Regions from separate parts of the Bradyrhizobium sp. Unk1 genome, predicted to be linked through region 2. Evidence: predicted binding sites of a transcription regulator. Region 2 holds the regulator's gene; the other holds the start of a gene.
The links. Region 2 encodes LexA, which represses DNA repair genes until DNA is damaged. Its sites were predicted from a motif close to TGTTCNNNNTGTGTTCNG; they were not measured.

Region 1: AC5ZFO_RS24155 (ImuA family protein) is a predicted target of LexA. The motif match lies at 6,858-6,875, and genes of this name have one in related genera.

Annotation. Positions count from the first base shown of each region.
Region 1 covers NZ_JCAMOP010000019.1:38,738-47,591, forward strand. Annotated here, with positions in the region: gene AC5ZFO_RS24140 (hypothetical protein) at 218-910, opposite strand; gene AC5ZFO_RS24145 (error-prone DNA polymerase) at 1,045-4,506, opposite strand; gene AC5ZFO_RS24150 (Y-family DNA polymerase) at 4,503-6,089, opposite strand; gene AC5ZFO_RS24155 (ImuA family protein) at 5,992-6,792, opposite strand; gene AC5ZFO_RS24160 (putative DNA modification/repair radical SAM protein) at 6,956-8,191, shown strand; gene AC5ZFO_RS24165 (UdgX family uracil-DNA binding protein) at 8,191-8,854, shown strand, end outside.
Region 2 covers NZ_JCAMOP010000007.1:219,973-228,826, forward strand. Annotated here, with positions in the region: gene AC5ZFO_RS11650 (glutamine--tRNA ligase/YqeY domain fusion protein) at 1-1,125, shown strand, start outside; gene AC5ZFO_RS11655 (YybH family protein) at 1,139-1,525, shown strand; gene AC5ZFO_RS11660 (DUF2171 domain-containing protein) at 1,614-1,847, shown strand; gene AC5ZFO_RS11665 (ComEC/Rec2 family competence protein) at 1,943-4,255, shown strand; gene AC5ZFO_RS11670 (GAF domain-containing protein) at 4,265-5,206, opposite strand; gene AC5ZFO_RS11675 (hypothetical protein) at 5,431-5,865, opposite strand; gene lexA (transcriptional repressor LexA) at 6,511-7,212, opposite strand; gene AC5ZFO_RS11685 (molybdopterin molybdotransferase MoeA) at 7,389-8,600, opposite strand.

The DNA of each region.
Region 1 (8,854 bases), on a different contig from region 2:
TGGATACCCCGCTTGCCGCCTACGCTAAAGCTTCGGCGGCCCTGGACCTCAGCCCCGGCGAAGCCTTGGCGTAGCCGGGTCGCGGGGTATGACACCGAGAGTGTGACACGGCCCGGCTCAACAAGCTCGTCATTGCGAGCGCAGCGAAGCAATCCAGATTGTCGCAGATACAGTCTGGATCGCTTCGTCGCTTCGTTCCTCGCGGAGGCTCAGGCACTCATGGTGCGGGTAGACGCGAACGCCGCCTGCGAATGACCCACATTGCAAATTGCACGAGCCAGTCCGGCACTTTCAAATAGCGCAATGTATCAATCTGGCCCTGTTCTTCGCGGTCCCGAAAGCTCGCGTCGGAAAGGTAAATCTGGTCGCTTTCGCACCACTCCAATGTACGAACAATTTCTTCCTGCATGGGTCCGCTGTCAGGCAGCTTCGTGAGGAAGTTGAGCTCGCGTCGAAGACAGGTCGATTCGATCCGATAGCGGCTCTTTTCTTCATAGATGATCCCCCAGCCCTCCAACCGTGCATGGGTCGCTTCATGGACGATGGTTGAGGCGATCCGCTCAAGCGTCGTTGTCTCGTTGAGAACGTAACGTTCATCGAGGGCGCAAGCGTTCAATGACCCGTCATAGTGCGCCTGGGCGCTGGGGAGCAGGTGCACCCATATGCGGTCGAGATTGCGGGTGATACGGGAATAGTTGAGTGTGTCGTGGCGCTTGATGAGCTGGAGGGCCTCTTTCACGCGGCGCAACGCCGGGTAAGGCTTGCTTTCGGTCGTCCCGATCCAAAGCCCGTCGATCGTGCTGCCCTTGGATAACCAGAGACTCAGCCTATCAACACGGGAGGGTCTTCGATCCGGCTTTACGGCGACGGCGAGGCCGCGCGATCGTTGCGGCGGTTCCAGTTGCTGCAAACATCACCCCGTCATGTCCAAATCGGGCACAACCAAGTGTATAGGTATCTCGCTTTCAGGTTGCTTAGAGACTTAATTCAAATCGTATCGATCGTTGGGCGGGATTAGCCGATCCAAGCGGTTGTCATGACCCCTCAATGAAAATCCCGCGACGGCGGCAGGATGCGGACGTTGCGGGGGTGGCGGATTTTTTGCGCCGGCATGTCCGCGTGGGCGCGGGGATCGTCGTTGAGGGGCTCGATCAGGTCGGCGCCTGCCGGCACCGGATGCTTGCGGCTCAGCGCGTCGTTGGCGAGACCGACCAGATCGTGCGAGCGGTCGACCATGCGCTGGGCGATGAGATGCGTCACCTTTTCGGGGCTGCTCTGGATATAGCCCTCGACCTCGATGAGGCGTGCGCCCATTACCTCCTTGCGGTACTGCTCCATGATCTTGGGCCACACCACGACATTGGCGATGCCGGTCTCGTCCTCCAGCGTCATGAACACGACGCCGCTGGCGCTACCTGGCCGCTGCCGGACCAGCACCACGCCGGCACAGCGGACGCGGCGCCGCTCGTTCTCATGGCTGATGTCCCTGCAGGCCACGACACGCTCGCGCGAAAACATCTCGCGCAAAAACTCCATCGGATGGCCCTTCAGCGATAGCCGGATGGTCTGGTAGTCCGCGACCACCTGCTCGGCCCGCGGCATCTCCGGCAATGGTTTTGCATGCTCGTCCGGCTGCTCGCGCGCGGTCGCGGCTTCGAACAGCGGCAGCGGCACGTCGTCGGGCAGCCGCCGCACCTGCCACAGCGCCTCGCGGCGGTCGAGGCCGAGCGAGCGGAAGGCGTCGGCATCCGCGAGCAGGATCAGCGCACGCTTGGGCAGCCCGGTGTCGCGGGCGAAGTCTTCGAGCGAGGTGAACGGATGGCGGTTGCGGGCGGCAACGATGCGGTCGGCCCAGTCGAGTTCAATCTGGTCCAAAGCCACAGAGATGGTGGCAGGGCTCTCTCCCCCCTTGCGGGGGAGGGAACCCATCCGCTGGCGCGTTCCTGACTCAGGTTCATCCACGCTTCGCTTGCGCAGCGCCTGATCCCTTTTCAGCCGTTCTTCGTCTTCATCCAGCCAGTGAAAGCCGTCGATCTGGCGGAAGCCGAGGCGCACGGCGCAGTATTTGCCGTCGGTGTTCTCCAGCGTGTTTTGCGCAAAGCTGTAGGATACGTCGATGTCGCGCACCTCGACGCCATTCTTGCGGGCGTCGCCGACGATCTGCGCCGGTGCGTAAAAGCCCATGGGCTGCGAGTTCAGCAGGCCGCAACAGAATGCATCGGGGTGATGATATTTCAGCCATGACGAGATGTAGACGAGCTGCGCGAAGCTCGCGGCATGGCTCTCCGGAAAACCGTAGGAACCAAAGCCCTTGATCTGGTCAAAGCAGCTTCTGGCGAAGTTGGCATCGTAGCCGCGCGCGACCATGTTGCCGATCAGCTTCTCCTCGTATTGGCCGATGGTGCCGACATTGCGGAAGGTCGCCATCGAGCGGCGCAGGCCGTTAGCCTCCTCGGAGGTGAATTTCGCCGCCTCGATCGCGATGCGCATGGCTTGCTCCTGGAACAAAGGCACGCCCAACGTTTTGTGCAGCACATTGTAAAGCTCGTCCTTGTCGCCGTGATCCGGCGACGGAGACGGATAGCTCACTTTTTCCAGACGGTTTCGCCGTCGCAGATATGGGTGCACCATGTCGCCCTGGATCGGCCCGGGGCGCACGATCGCGACTTCGATGACGAGATCGTAGAAGGTCCGCGGCCTCAGGCGCGGCAGCATATTCATCTGGGCGCGGCTTTCGACCTGGAATACGCCTAGCGACTCCCCGTCACACAGCATGTCGTAGACCTTGGGATCGTCCTGCGGAACGCTCGCCAACACCCAGCGCTTGCCCTTGTGGTGGTCGATCAAATCAAAACATTTCCTGATGCAGGTCAGCATGCCCAGCGCGAGCACGTCGACCTTCATCATGTTGAGCGCGTCGACGTCGTCCTTGTCCCATTCGATGAAGGTGCGGTCGTCCATCGCGGCGTTGCCGATCGGCACATAGGTGTCGAGCCGGTCCTGGGTGAGCACATAGCCGCCGACATGCTGGGAGAGATGGCGCGGGAATTCGATCAGCTCGGTCGCCAGCTCGACCGCGAGGTTGATCATGGGATTGTTGGGATCGAGCCCGGCCTGCCTGACCTGCATGTCGTTGAGACCCTTGCCCCAGCTTCCCCACACGGTGTCGGCGAGCGCGGCGGTGACGTCCTCGGTCAGGCCCAGCGCCTTGCCGACGTCGCGAATGGCGCTGCGCGGGCGGTAATGGATGACGGTGGCGATGATCGCGGCGCGGTGGCGGCCGTAGCGGCGATAGACATATTGCATCACCTCCTCGCGCCGCGAATGCTCGAAATCGACGTCGATGTCAGGCGGCTCCAGCCGCTCCTTGGAGATGAAGCGCTCGAACAGCAGATCGACCTTGGTCGGGTCGACCGAGGTGATGCCGAGCACGTAGCAGACGGCCGAGTTCGCCGCCGACCCCCGCCCCTGGCACAGGATGTTCTGGCTGCGCGCGTAGTGCACGATGTCGTGCACGGTGAGGAAGTAGTGCGCGTATTTCAGCTCGGCGATCAGCGCGAGCTCTTTCTTCAGGGTCGCGCGAAGCTTGTCATCGATGTTGCCGCCGAAATATGTCTGCACGCCCGCCCAGGTCAGATCCTCCAGATGCCCCTGCGCGGTCTTGCCTCGCGGCACCGGCTCGTCCGGATACTGGTATTTGAGCTGGTCGAGCGTGAAATCGATCTTACCCGCAAAGCGCATGGTCTCCGCGATCGCCTCGGGAAAGTCGCGAAACAGCCGCGACATTTCGCGCGGCGTCTTCAGGAAGCGCTCGGCATTGGCTTCCAGCTTCCGTCCGACCGCCTCGATCGTGGTTTTTTCCCGGATGCAGGTGAGCACGTCCTGGAGGGGGCGGCGGCCGGGATCGTGATAGAGCACCTCGTTGGTCGCGAGCAGCGGCACGTTTGCTTTGGCGGCGAGATCATCGAGCCGCGCCAGGCGGCGGCGGTCGTCGCCGCGGTAGACCAGGCTCGCCGCCAGCCACACGCCCTCGGCGCGGCTGTCCTTAAGCTTTGGGAGAACATCCAGCGCCTGCGCGGGCTCGAAGCGATGCGGCAGCGTCAGGACCAGGAGCTGTCCCTCGGAAAACTCGAGAAGGTCGGCAAAAGTGAGATGGCATTCGCCCTTCTCGATCCGCGTGATGTCGTCGCCGCGCTTGCCCCTGGTGAGGAGCTGGCACAGCCGGCCATAGGCGGCGCGGTCGCGCGGATAGACAAAAATGTCGGGCGTGCCGTCGATGAAGACGATGCGCGCGCCGATCAGCAATTTCGGCTTGTGCAGCACCTTGTCATTGTCGAGCTCCTTGTAGGCGCGCACCACGCCGGCGAGCGTGTTGTGGTCGGCAATGCCGATCACGGGAATGCCGAGGATGCTCGCCTGATGCACATAGGCGCGCGGATCCGAGCCGCCGCGCAGGAAGGAGAAGTTGGTGGTGATGCCGATCTCGGCATAAGCAGGCGTGTTCATGCGAAGAGACCGTGGACATACCAGTTGGGGGGAATGGGTTTGCCTTCGTCGTCGAACACCTCTCCTTCGTAAAGACCGTCGCGAAAGATCCAGAAGCGCAGGCCTTCGGCATCCTCGATGCGGAAATAATCCCGCGTCAATTGCTTGCCGTCCTGCCGCCACCATTCCATCGCGATGCGCTCGGGCCCTTCCACCCGCACCACCGCATGCAGCGCGCGTCGCCAGGTGAATTGATGCGGCGGGCCGTCGGGCACGGTCGCGAACGGCACCTTGATCGGCTCCGGTCTGTCGAACAGCCGCAGGGGGCGCAGCGGCGGCTCGCTCTCGGCGCGCGCCGGCCATACGGCCTGCATGGCCACGGCGAGATGGTGCTGCGCCGGCGCGGCCAGCACCGCACATTCGGGGATATGGGTATCCTCAGGCAAATGCACGACGACGCGCTTTCCGCCGATGCGCGCGGCGATGCGGTCGATCAGCGCGGCGAGCTCGTCATTGTCGTGGACATGGGCGTCGAGATCGCGCTGCTCCTGCACCACGACCTCCGTGCGGCTTGCCGACAGCCGCACCATGTCGAAGCCGAAGCCGGGATCCAGCGGATCGGCGAGCGCATCGAGACGTTCGCGAAAGAGACGGTCGATGACTTTGCTTTGCGTGACCGGCCGCCCGGTCTCGACCATGATCGCACGCACCACGCCGTCGGTGCGAAAGAAGGCGGCTTCCAGGCGCCGCGCGCCCTTGCCCTGTTTCTCCATGGACGCGATCAGCGTGTCGGCCAGCCGCGACAGCGTCATCGCGATCATGGTGTCGGTGGCGATCGGTTCGGCAAAGCGCTTCTCCACGATGTAATCCGGCAGCGGTTTGCGCGGATTGATCGGGGCATCGCCATGCCCCTGCGCATGCGCGAGCAGCGTGGAGAACCGGGCGCCAAACCGCGCCGTGATCTCATGCGGCTCGCGCGAGGCGACATCGCCGATGGTTTTCAGGCCGGCGCGGCGCAGACCCGTGGTGATGGCCTCGCCCGCACCGAGCGCGGACACCGGCAGCCGGCTGATCGCCGCCGCCTCCCCGCCATCGGCGACGATGGTTCCGGAAGCCTGCCGCGTCAGCGTGCGCGCGCAGACCGAGGTGCCCGCGATCGCCGCGCTGACGGCAAAACCCTGACGGGCGAGCGCGCGGACCAGCGTCTGCAACAGCGCGGCCTCGCCACCGAACAGATGCGCGCAACCGGTGATGTCCAGAAACAGCCCGTGCGGCGGATCGAGCGCCACCAGCGGCGTGAAGCGGTCGCACCAGTCGGCGACGTCGCTGAGCGTCTTCGCATCGGCCACGACATCGGCGTCGAACACTTTCAAGTCCGGACACATCGCCCGTGCATTGGCCAGGGGCTGGCCGATGTGCAAGCCGAGGCGCTCGGCGGCTTCATTGAGCGCATGGATCACCAGCGCATTGTTGTCCTTGATGACAACGATGCTCGGATCATTGGCCTTACCCAGCGCGCCGAAAAACCGCTGAATCCGATCGATGGGCAGGCGCGGCAGCCACAGGCTGAGGATACGCCGACGGTTCACTGAACTGGCACTCATCACATTTCCATTCCATGATCCACCGGCCGCACGGGCCATGACGATTGCGCAAGAGCTCGGCATCGAAGCGCGGCGCACCCCAGGAGCTCAAAGGCGCCGCAGGCATTGAAGCAGGGCCCGGCGGCGAATGCGCCGCGCGCAGCATCCATCGTGTCTCCGCGGTCGAGGGCAAAGGCTGCGCCGCCATCCGCAGCAGCAAGCCGGTGACACCGGAGCCTTGCGCGGCCAGTGTCAGCTTGCGGCTCGCCACGAGATCGAATTGCCGCGTCTCACCCCAGAGCTCGAGCACGACGGCGCCAAGCGCGTCGCAGGCCAGCGCATCGGCCGAGGTCCGCAGCGCGCTCTCGACATCGGCGGCGCGCACCATCACCACGCGGCGCGGATCGAGACCGATCTCGGCAAGCCCGCTCATCGACAGTGCGCCGGTTTCAATTTCCGAAAAATCCTGCCGCACCCACAGCAGCGGCCGGCGCCGCGAGACACGCCCCGCAAGCCCCATGACAAAACCCGTCGCGGCGGTTCCCTGCCGGCCTTCGCAAAACACCTCGTGGATCACCGCGCGCGCGAGCCCGCCCTTCAGCGCGCTGTCGACCTCGCCGTGGCCGAGCGCGACGCGATCGTGCTGATGCACGACCTCCGCCGTCTCGATGCGCTCGATCTGGCCGCGCAAGGTCGCAAGCGCGTTCATCCGTGCGCCGCTCATATACGCCGCTCCTTCAGAGGTGATTGCCGAGGGTCTCAAAAATAAGAACCTGCGGCTGGCTCATTTGTTCATGATATGTTCTAATATAAAGCTAACAGCGGCCGGGGAGTCAATCGAATTGGTGCTCATCCGGATTCGTAAGCTGAATCAAAGGGATCCCACGATGGACGTACAACGCAAGCTGGAGATTCTGGCCGATGCCGCCAAATACGATGCGTCGTGCGCCTCCAGCGGCACCGAGAAGCGGGATTCCAGCGATGGCAAGGGCATGGGCTCGACCGCGCCGGGCATGGGCATCTGCCATTCCTACGCGCCGGACGGACGCTGTATCTCGCTGCTCAAAGTGCTCCTGACCAACGCCTGCAACTACGACTGCCTTTATTGCGTCAACCGCGCCTCTTCCAACGTGCCGCGGGCCCGCTTCACCATCGACGAAGTGGTCAAGCTCACGCTCGACTTCTACCGGCGCAATTACATCGAGGGCCTGTTTCTCTCCTCCGGCATCATCCGCAGCCCCGACTACACCATGGAGCAGGTGGTCAGCGTCGCGCGCAAACTGCGCGAGGAGGATCACTTCCGCGGCTACATCCATCTCAAGACCATTCCCGAGGCCGACGACGCGCTGATCGCGGAAGCCGGCAAATATGCCGACCGTCTCTCCATCAACATCGAAATGCCTGAGGAGACGAGCCTGCAGCAATTCGCGCCGGAGAAAGACGTCCGTGCGATCCGCCGCACCATGGGCCGGCTGCGGCTGAAGCTCGACGAGGCCGAGGAAGGCCGCAACGCGAAGACGAAGGCCAGGCCGCAGCGCTTCGCACCGGCCGGGCAAAGCACGCAGATGATCGTCGGCGCCGACGCGGCCTCCGATCACACCATCCTGCACACCAGCGCCAATCTCTACGGCTCATACAGGCTGCGGCGCGTCTACTACTCCGCCTTCAGCCCGATCCCCGATGCGAGCCGCGCCCTGCCCCTGCGTGCACCGCCCTTGCTGCGCGAGCACCGGCTCTACCAAGCCGACTGGCTGATGCGCTTTTACGGTTTTGACGTCGGCGAGATCGTCGACGACAGCGCGATGCTGCCGCTCGACATCGATCCAAAACTCGCCTGGGCGCTGCGCCATCGCGACCGCTTCCCGCTCGACGTCAACCGCGCCAGCCGCGAGGAACTGCTGCGCGTGCCCGGCTTCGGCACCAAGGCGGTCGAACGCATCATCGCGACGCGGCGCACCACCACGATCCGCCTCTCCGATCTCGCGCGGCTGCACGTGCCCCGCAACAAGGCGCTGCCATTCATCGTCCTCAGCGATCACCGGCCCGCCCCGCATCGTCTCGATGCCGCCGGGCTGATCGAACGGTTCAAGCCGAAGGCAACACAACTGGGGTTTGGCTTCTGATGCAGTACATCACCCTCGACACCGAAACCGATTTCGACGGCTGGCGCAAAGCCGCACGGTCGCTCGTGCTGCATCATGTGCAGCCAAGCGATGTCACCTGGACCGTACAAGGCGGCGAAGCGGAGTTGTTCGCGCCACCCGCGCCGTCTCCGATATTTGAGGTGAACGACGGCACCTTCAATGTGTCCGCAAAATTCGTCGAGCTCGCCAAGGCCGCGATCCTGCATCGCGACGGCGAGCGCTTTGCGATCCTCTATCGCCTGCTCTGGCGCTTGAAGGACAATCACGATCTCATCGAGGTCGCGACCGATCCCGATGTCGCGCAGATCACCGCCATGGCAAGAGCAGTCCATCGCGACGAGCACAAGATGCATGCCTTCGTGCGCTTCCGCGAGATCGGACGCGAGCGCGCGGCGCATTACGTCGCCTGGTTCGAGCCGGAGCATCACATCGTCGAGCTTGCCGCGCCGTTCTTCGCCAAGCGCTTCGCCGACATGCCCTGGTCGATCCTGACACCCGATCTGTGTGCGCATTGGGATGGCCACGCGCTCTCGTTCACGTCGGGCGTGAGCAAGAGCGAAGCACCCGGCGAAGACCGGCTGGAGGAAACCTGGCGGCGCTACTACGCCAGCATCTTCAACCCGGCGCGGCTGAAGGTGAAGG
Region 2 (8,854 bases):
AACATCAACCTGCGCGACCCCGTGCTGTACCGCATCCTGCATGCGCACCATCCGCGCACCGGGACCAAGTGGAGCATCTATCCGAGCTACGATTATGCGCACGGCCAGTCGGACGCGATCGAGGGCATCACGCACTCGATCTGCACGCTGGAGTTCGAGGACCATCGGCCGCTCTACGACTGGTTCATCGAAAAGCTGCCGGTGCCGTCCAAGCCGCACCAGTACGAAATGGCGCGGCTCAACCTGACCTACACGCTGCTGTCCAAGCGCGTGCTGACCCAGCTCGTCCGCGACGGCCATGTCGCCGGATGGGACGATCCGCGCATGCCGACTGTCGCGGGGATGCGCCGTCGCGGCGTGCCGCCGGCAGCCTTGCGCGAATTCGTCAAGCGCATCGGCGTTGCCAAGGCCAACAGCGTCGTCGATGTCGGCATGCTGGAATTCTGCATCCGTGAGGAGCTGAACCGCACGTCGCAGCGGCGCATGGGCGTGCTGCGGCCGCTCAAGGTGGTCATCGAGAACTATCCGGAAGGGCAGACCGAAGAGCTCGAGGCGATCAACCATCCCGACGATCCCTCGGCCGGCACGCGCAAGATCACGTTCGGCCGCGAGCTCTATATCGAGCAGGACGACTTCATGGAGAACCCGCCGAAGAAGTTCTTCCGCCTGTCGCCGGGCAACGAGGTGCGGCTGCGCTACGCCTATTTCGTCAAGTGCACCGGCGTGATCAAGAACGAAGCGGGCGAAGTGGTGGAGCTGCGCTGCACCTACGATCCCGCGACCAAGGGCGGCAACGCGCCCGACGGCCGCAAGGTCAAGGCGACCATGCACTGGCTGCCGGCGGCGACGTCGGTGCCGGCGGAGATCCGCATCTACAACCAGTTGTTCTCCAACCCTAGCCCGGACGCCTCGAACTTCGCGGCCGATCTCAATCCGCAGTCGCTGGAGATCCTCTCCAACGCGCGGATCGAGGCATCGGTTGCGGAGAGCAACTCGACCGAGCCGATGCAGTTCGAGCGTCAGGGCTATTTCGTGCGCGACAAGGACTCGACGCCGGGCAAGCCGGTGTTTTCGCGCACCATCGGCCTGCGCGACACGTTCGCGAAGGAAGTCGCCAAGGGCTGAGGGGATCGGGCATATGAACAGTGAGGCCGACGCCATCGTTTCCGCCATCATCGCGAAATGGTGCGCCGGCTTCGCGACACTCGATGCGGCTGCACTGTCGTCGCTCTATGCGAAGAACGCGTTCTTCTTCGGCTCCAATCCAAAGCTCTATCGGGGCAGGGACGGCGTCGCCGATTACTTCAACGGCCTGCCGCGCTGGCGCCAGCCGAGTGCTGCGTTTTCCGAGGTGCGCGCCGCGCAAGCCAGCCCGGACCTGATCAACATGGCCGCGATCGTGTCGTTTGACCTCGCCGGCGAGAGGGCGGAGTTCTCGGTCAAGATGAGCTGGGTCATCCTCCGCGAGCACGGCGACTGGAAGATCGTCAATCACCATGCCTCGTCGCGTGCGCCGTTGATCTGATGTTGCTGCCGCCCACGGCATCGTCATTGCGGCGATAGCAACGAACGCTGCCCCCGCGCGTTGGGGTGGGTCCAACAAGGAACCCACCATGCAGAACATCGCAGAGCATATGGAAGTCATCGGCGCCGATGGCGTCCACATCGGCACGGTCGACAAGGTCGAGGGCAACCGCATCAAGCTGACCAAGAAGGACAGCGGCGAGGGCAGCCACAAGGGCCACCATCACTTCATCGACAAGGGCCTCGTCGCCGGTGTCGAGGGCAACAAGGTCCGGCTCTCGGCCAAGGCGGACGTCGCCGTGACGATGGAAGAGGAAAAGTAGGGGGACCTTCGCTCCGTTCCTGATCCGTACCGCTATTCGCCTGCCTGCACGTTCCGGTAGCCTCCAGGCCTGTCGCGTATCGTAAGGTGCAGGGAATGGCGGAGCCGGGCCGGCCAGTTCGGTCCCAGGGGATCGCGGGGACTTGGATCGCGGGGACTTGGATTGCGGGGACTTGGCCCGTCGGCCGAGCTGCATCCGCGGGCGGCCTCGTGCCGGCAGGGTTCGACCTCTGGACGTCGCTGGCCGGGACCCTGCGCGAATGGGCGCGCGCCGAGGCCGGCGCCGGGCGATTGTTGCCGTGGGTGATGCCGGTCGCGTTCGGCGGCGGTATCGCGCTCTACTTTGCCGCCGATCATGAGCCGGTGCTGTGGGTCGTTGCCGCAACGGCCATCGCACTCATGCTTGGCGCCGTGCAGTTGCGGCGGAGCCGGTTGTTTGCGCCGGCGATCATGATCGCGGCGGTCGCGGCCGGTCTTGCCACGGCGACCTGGAAGACAGCGCGGATCGCGCACACGGTGCTGGCAAAGCCGCTCTATTCCGTCTCGCTGTCGGGCTTCGTCGAGACCCGCGACATCCGCGAGCGCACCGACCGCTTCGTGCTGCGCGTCACGGCGATGGAGGCGCAGCGCAGCGACGTCAAGCTCGAGCGCGTGCGCCTCTCCGTGCGCAAGGGGACTGCGCCCGAAGTCGGCAGCTTCGTGCAGTTGAAGGCGCGGCTGTTGCCGCCGTTGTCGCCGGTGCGGCCCGGCAGCTATGACTTTTCGCGCGACATGTTCTTCCAGGGCATCGGCGCCTCCGGCTTCGTGATGGGCACGATTGCGGCATCGGTGCCGCCGGATGCCGGTGGCTTGCGGCTGCGTTATGCCGCCTTCATGCAGGGTCTGCGCGATGCGATCGACGCGCGCATCCGCGTCACGCTCGAGGGCGACAACCGGGCGATCGCGACCGCGCTGCTCACGGGCCGGCGCGATGCGATTACCACGCCCGTCAACGACGCCATGTTCATCTCGGGGCTCGGCCATGTGCTCTCGATTTCCGGCTATCACATGGCGGTCGTCGCCGGCGTCGTGTTCTTCGCGGTGCGCGCGCTGCTGGCGTTGATCCCCGGAATGGCGGCGGGCTTTGCCATCAAGAAATGGTCGGCGGCCGCCGCACTTGTCGCAGCCGCGTTCTATCTGCTGCTGTCGGGCGCGGAGGTCGCGACGCAAAGATCGTTCTTCATGACCGCGGTGGTGCTGATCGCGGTCATGGTCGATCGCCGCGCCATCACCTTCCGCACGCTGGCGGTGGCCGCGTTAATCGTGCTCGCGGTCGCACCGGAGGCACTTGTGCATCCGAGTTTTCAAATGTCCTTCGCCGCGACGCTCGGACTGGTGGCGCTGGTGCAGATCGGCATGCCGAACCTGTTTGCGTCGCCCGATCATTCGGCGACCGCGCGGATTGCGATGTGGGGCGGGCGCGAAATCGCGATGCTGTTCCTGGCCTCGCTGATCGCGGGGCTCGCGACCACGCCCTATGCCGCTTACCACTTCCACCGCGTCACTCCGTTCGGCGTGCTCGCCAACCTCGGGGCGATGCCGGTGGTCTCGGCCCTGGTGATGCCCGCGGGCCTGTTGGGTTTGATTGCAGCGCCGTTCGGACTTGATGGTCCGTTCTGGTGGCTGATGGGGATCGGCATCGACTGGATGGTTGCGGTGTCGCGCTGGGTGGCCGCTTTGCCGGGCGCGGTCGGCCGCATCTCGGCCTTCGGCATCGCGCCGCTGATCGCTGCAAGCTTGGGAATCATCGTGATGGGCTTGTTGCGCACGCCGTTGCGCTGGGCCGGCGCGGTGGTGCTGTTAGCCGCGATCCTCTGGGGACTGTGCGCGCGGCAGCCCGATGTCCTGATCGCCGGTGACGGCCAGAGCGTCGCGGTGCGGGGCAGGGATGGACACCTGCATCTGATCAGGTCGAGCAAGGACGGTTTTCTTCTGAAGGAATGGCTCGCCGGAGACGCCGATCCGCGCGACGCCGGCAGTGCCTCACTGGCCGCCGGCGTGTCGTGCGACGAGGCCGGCTGCGTGACGCCGCTTGCCGACGGGCGCCTGGTCGCGCTGGCCTTGCGCATCGATTCATTGGCTGACGATTGCAGCCGCTCCGCGCTGGTGGTGACGGCGCGGCCGGCGCCGCCGGATTGCGCGGCGATGGTTGTCGACCGTCAGCGTCTCGCAAGGCAGGGCGCGCTGGCGTTGACGCGAAGCGGCGACGGCTTTGTGGTTCAGGCGGCGAAGGCAAGGGGAGCGGACCGTCCGTGGTCGCCGGCGGTTGCCGGCGAGGCGGATTTCGGCGCGAGCCTTGGGCCGCAGGCGGCGGCTTCCCGCAACCGCGATGCGACGCCATCGGAAGCCGACCTGCAGGCCGAGGATTGAGCGGACGGGTTACAGATACCAGGCCAGCACGGCATCGAGCCTGGCGTTGCCGATCACCGGCAGGACGACCATCTGGCTCAGTCCAGAGGCGCAGGCCTGCGAGGCCGCGGCCGAGCCGTCACGTGCGAGATCGTCGTTGAGCGCGGGCATGCCGGTGGCCCAGGCCCCGCCGATGCTGCCTTCGCCTTTGGCGATGGATTTCGTCGCATAGAGCGCGGCGAGGTCGGTCTGCGCGCTGCAATCGCCGGCGCGGAAGACCAGCGCGGAGCGGGCCTCGTCCGGGACCCAGATCTCGAAGCGTCGTGCAATCGGGGTCGCCTGCGCCGAGAGGAACGTCAGCACCCAGGTCTGATCGGTGCCGGTCCGATAGGGAACGCCGACCCCGAGATTGATTCCGACCTTGGCGGCGTCCTCCCAGCGCAGAAAACTCCTGGCATCGTACAGGTCCTTGATGACCAGCGGCAGGCCGGCTTTCCAGATGCGGCCGGGCAGGCCGAAGCCACGCGGAAATCTGGTGTGGCGGGAGTTGAATTCGAACATTTCGGCGGTGCCGTAATAGCCGTCGACGAGCGCCATCTCGTGGGAGGTTTCGGCATCGTTGTGCCAGAGCTCGATCGCGCCGACATGGGCCTCGTCGTCGCCGCAGAACAGCACCATGACGGCTTGCAGGAATTCGCCTGAAAACACCGGCACTGCCACGCCGCATGTCAGCCCGGCGGCGATGGCCTGATCGGTCCGCTTGAAATAGGAATCGGTGAATCTGGTGAGGATCACGGGGTGGCCGCTGGCCCAGGCCTTGCCGGGAAGCCCCTCGTCATATCCGAAGTGCAGATCTTCGCTCACGGCCCTGAACGCGGACAGCCCTTCGCCGTAGAGGCTGCCGCCGAATTCCAGCCGCATGCGTGTGCGGTCAGGCACCCAGAGTTCAACGACGCGAATGAAGGTCTTCATTGAACGTGTCCGCCGTCTCAAGCCGCACCAAGCATCGGCCATTTGGCTGCGGAACGGACGTTCAAAATTCAGGCAGGACAGCGCAAACTTCGTGCGGTGGGAGGCGCAACGGCTTGGTCCGCCCGAGGGAGTTTCGCGGGACACGAACGACACCATCTCGCCGGCCTCGGCCGGCGATGGCGATTTTCAATCCTGGCCCGACCTGCCGGCCGGGAATGGCTATGTCAGCCGATCGGCAGGCGGGTGATGGTCGGCCGGCTGTCGGTGATGATCTGCGGCTTGTGCTCGCGCTCGCCGAGCGGCTGGGTCACCGGTAGTTGCAGCACGGTCGCGCGCTGGCCTTCGACCAGCTGCGTCACCAGCACGGATTTGCCGTCGGGGAATTCGATCGCATCATGATGGCGATCGGGAATGTGCGGATCGATCTTGCCGAACTTGCCGACGCGCGAATTGACGGTACGCGTCCAGATCCAGCGATTGTCGTAGCGGACGTTGTCGGCGAAAGCGAGCTCCGTTCCCGGGAGCAGGCAGACCGCGACGGTCGGATCGGCTGCGGAGGCAAAGCCGCGCGTCGAGGTGCCGCGGAAGGTTGTCGTGACGACCGTCTCGCCGACTTCGGCGGGACGCGACGCGACGGCATGCAGGCTGTAGTCACACATCGGGTGCTCCTCATGCAGGGATAGCGACCCACGTCTCTCAATCGAGGCGCAGGCCTCTATCAGAGTGGAAATGTGAAAGGTTCTGCCCGGTTGTAGGCAAATCTACGGCTCGCCGCAGCAAGCCGCAATCACATTATCTTTCCCGAATCCACTAGGAACAAAGCCCGCCCCTATGCATTCTGCAGGCGCGTGTCAGCGCCCCGCAGGCGCCGACCAGCCGGAATATTGCCAGGCCGGCCGCGACGGTTGCTCGACGGCGTTGCGGGCCTTGCGGGCTCGCTCGCTCACGGCGGTGTCGTTGCGGACATGGGGTCGCGATTGTGCGGCCAAGGCTTTCGACGCCAAGGCTTTCGACGCCAAGGCTCGCGACGCCAAGGCTTGCGACGCTGATGCTGCGATCAGCGCCACAGCAACTGGGATCTGAACGATCCGGCGCATGACTTCTCCTCGAACCTGAAGGCCGCGAAGCAGGGCTGCTTCGTGCGGCGTGCCGAGGATTTACCGCCAGAGGAGGGGCCGGATAATCTGCGCGAAACCAGAAAGACTATCCAGCGGAAGCGGACAATCGTCCGCTCCAATCTCGGATCGGCGATGCCGATCTAAAGCGCGCGGGGCGCCAAATAACCGATCCCGGCGCGTCCGGTATCAGTACTTCCGGTAGAGCCCGATCAGTTTGCCCTGAATCTTCACCCGGTTGGGCGGGAGGATGCGGACCTCATAGGCTGCGTTGGCGGGCTCGAGCGCGATCGAGGCGCCGCGGCGGCGGAAGCGCTTCAGGGTTGCTTCCTCGTCGTCGATCAGCGCCACCACGATATCGCCGGTGTCGGCGCTCTCGTTGCGCTGGATCAGCGCCATGTCGCCGTCGAGAATGCCGGCCTCGACCATGGAATCACCACGCACTTCGAGCGCGTAATGTTCGCCTGAACCGAGCATGTCAGGCGGTACGCTGATGGTGTGGCTGCGGGTCTGCAAGGCCTCGATCGGCGTGCCGGCCGCGATGCGGCCCATCACGGGGACCGCCACGGGACGCTCGCCCTCATCCGCCGGCGGGCTGGAAGTCGTGCGGACCTTGCCGAGATTGCCTTCGATGACGCTCGGCGTGAAACCGCGGCGGCTGCCGGCGGCGGCCTGAAGCTCGGGCAGCTTGATCACCTCGATGGCGCGGGCCCGGTTGGGCAGGCGCCGGATGAAGCCGCGCTCCTCGAGCGCGGTGATCAGGCGATGGATGCCCGATTTCGAGCGCAGGTCGAGCGCGTCCTTCATCTCGTCGAAGGAGGGCGGCACGCCGCTTTCCTTCAGCCGCTCGCTGATGAACCGCAGGAGCTCGTATTGTTTGCGCGTTAACATCTCGACCAAAATCCCCCGGTTGATGTCGTTCGATTCCGAGACGCTGAATTCAGCAGTAAGCCGCTACATGCTCGAAACAAATCATGAACGGACACTATATGTTCGATACATGTTCCGCAACTGCTTAATTTACCGTGAACGCGACAAAGTTCGCGGAACGCACGCGAACGAAGCGATCAGACGGGCAGCCGCAAGACCTCGCAAGGCGTGCCGGCTTCGGCCTTCGGCGCGAATGGCGCGCGCACGAGAAGTGCCTGTGCCGCAGCGAGATTCGCAAGCAGCGAGGAATCCTGGTGATTGACCGGAACGGCGACGAGCGTGCCGTCGTCGCGCAGTTCGAGGCGTGCGCGCAGATAATCCTCGCGCTGGTCGTTGGCGCCGACATCGCGGCCGAGCACCGCGCGTTCGCGGCGGTGATGAATCATCGAACGGCCCGAAAGCGCGCGAATCAACGGCACCATGAACAGGAAGCCGCAAACATAGGATGACACGGGATTGCCAGGCAGGCCGATCACGCGCATCGCGCCGAGCCGCCCGTTCATCATCGGCTTGCCCGGCCGCATCGCGATCTTCCAGAACGCCATCGAGATACCTTCGTCCCTCAGCGCCTGCTGGACCAGATCGTGGTCTCCGACCGACGCGCCGCCGGTCGTGATCAGGATGTCCGCGCCGCTCTCCCGCGCGCGGCCGATGCCGGCCGTGGTGGCCGCCAGCGTGTCGGCGGCAACGCCGAGGTCGACGGTATCGGCGCCCTCGCTGCGGGCGAGCGCGTGCAGGGCGTAGCCGTTGGAATAGACGATTTGGCCGGGACCGGGCGTGGTACCCGGCATCACCAACTCGTCGCCGGTCGCGAGGATCGCGACCTTCGGGCGTCGTCGGACGGGCAATTGCGGGTAATTCATGCCGGCGGCGAGCGCGAGGTCGCGCTCGGTGAGCCTGATACCCTTGCACAGCAGCACGTCGCCTTCCGAGAAGTCGACGCCGGCGGGGCGGATGTGCCGCCCCGTTACGGCGGCTTCCTTGATGGTGATGCGCTTGCCGTCCGCGACCGTATCCTCTTGGATCACGACCGCATCAGCGCCATCGGGAACGACACCGCCGGTGAAGATACGCACGGCCTCGCCGGCGCCGACCGATCCCGCAAACGGGCGGCCCGCCGCGACCTCGCCGATCAGGGTGAGCTGGGAGTCGGTCTTCGCCGCATCGACCGCGCGCACCGCATAGCCGTCCATTGCCGACATCGCCTGCGGCGGCTGCGTGCGCCGCGCGGCGACATCGCGCGCGAGCACGCGATGGAAGGCCGCGTCGAGCGCGATCATCTCTTCAGGCAGCGGCTCTGCGCCCGCCAGCACCGCGGCGAGCGCATCGGATACCGGCATCAGGGCCACGGCGAACTCCCGCAACAAATCGAAGGACTCGGTCGGCAAGGTTCTAGCCGAGCGGAGGGCCTGAAGCAAAAGGGGCTCCCCAAAGGCGCGCGAGCCCACACTTCCATTCGGCGGCGGCCCGGCCTATCTTTCTGTCGATGACAAGACTGCTCGAAAAAGCGCTCCAGGCCGTGCGGCAGCTCCCTGCGGATAGCCAGGACGAGATTGCGCGTGCGATGCTGGCTTTGAGCGGCAACGCAGGGGAGCCTGAGGAG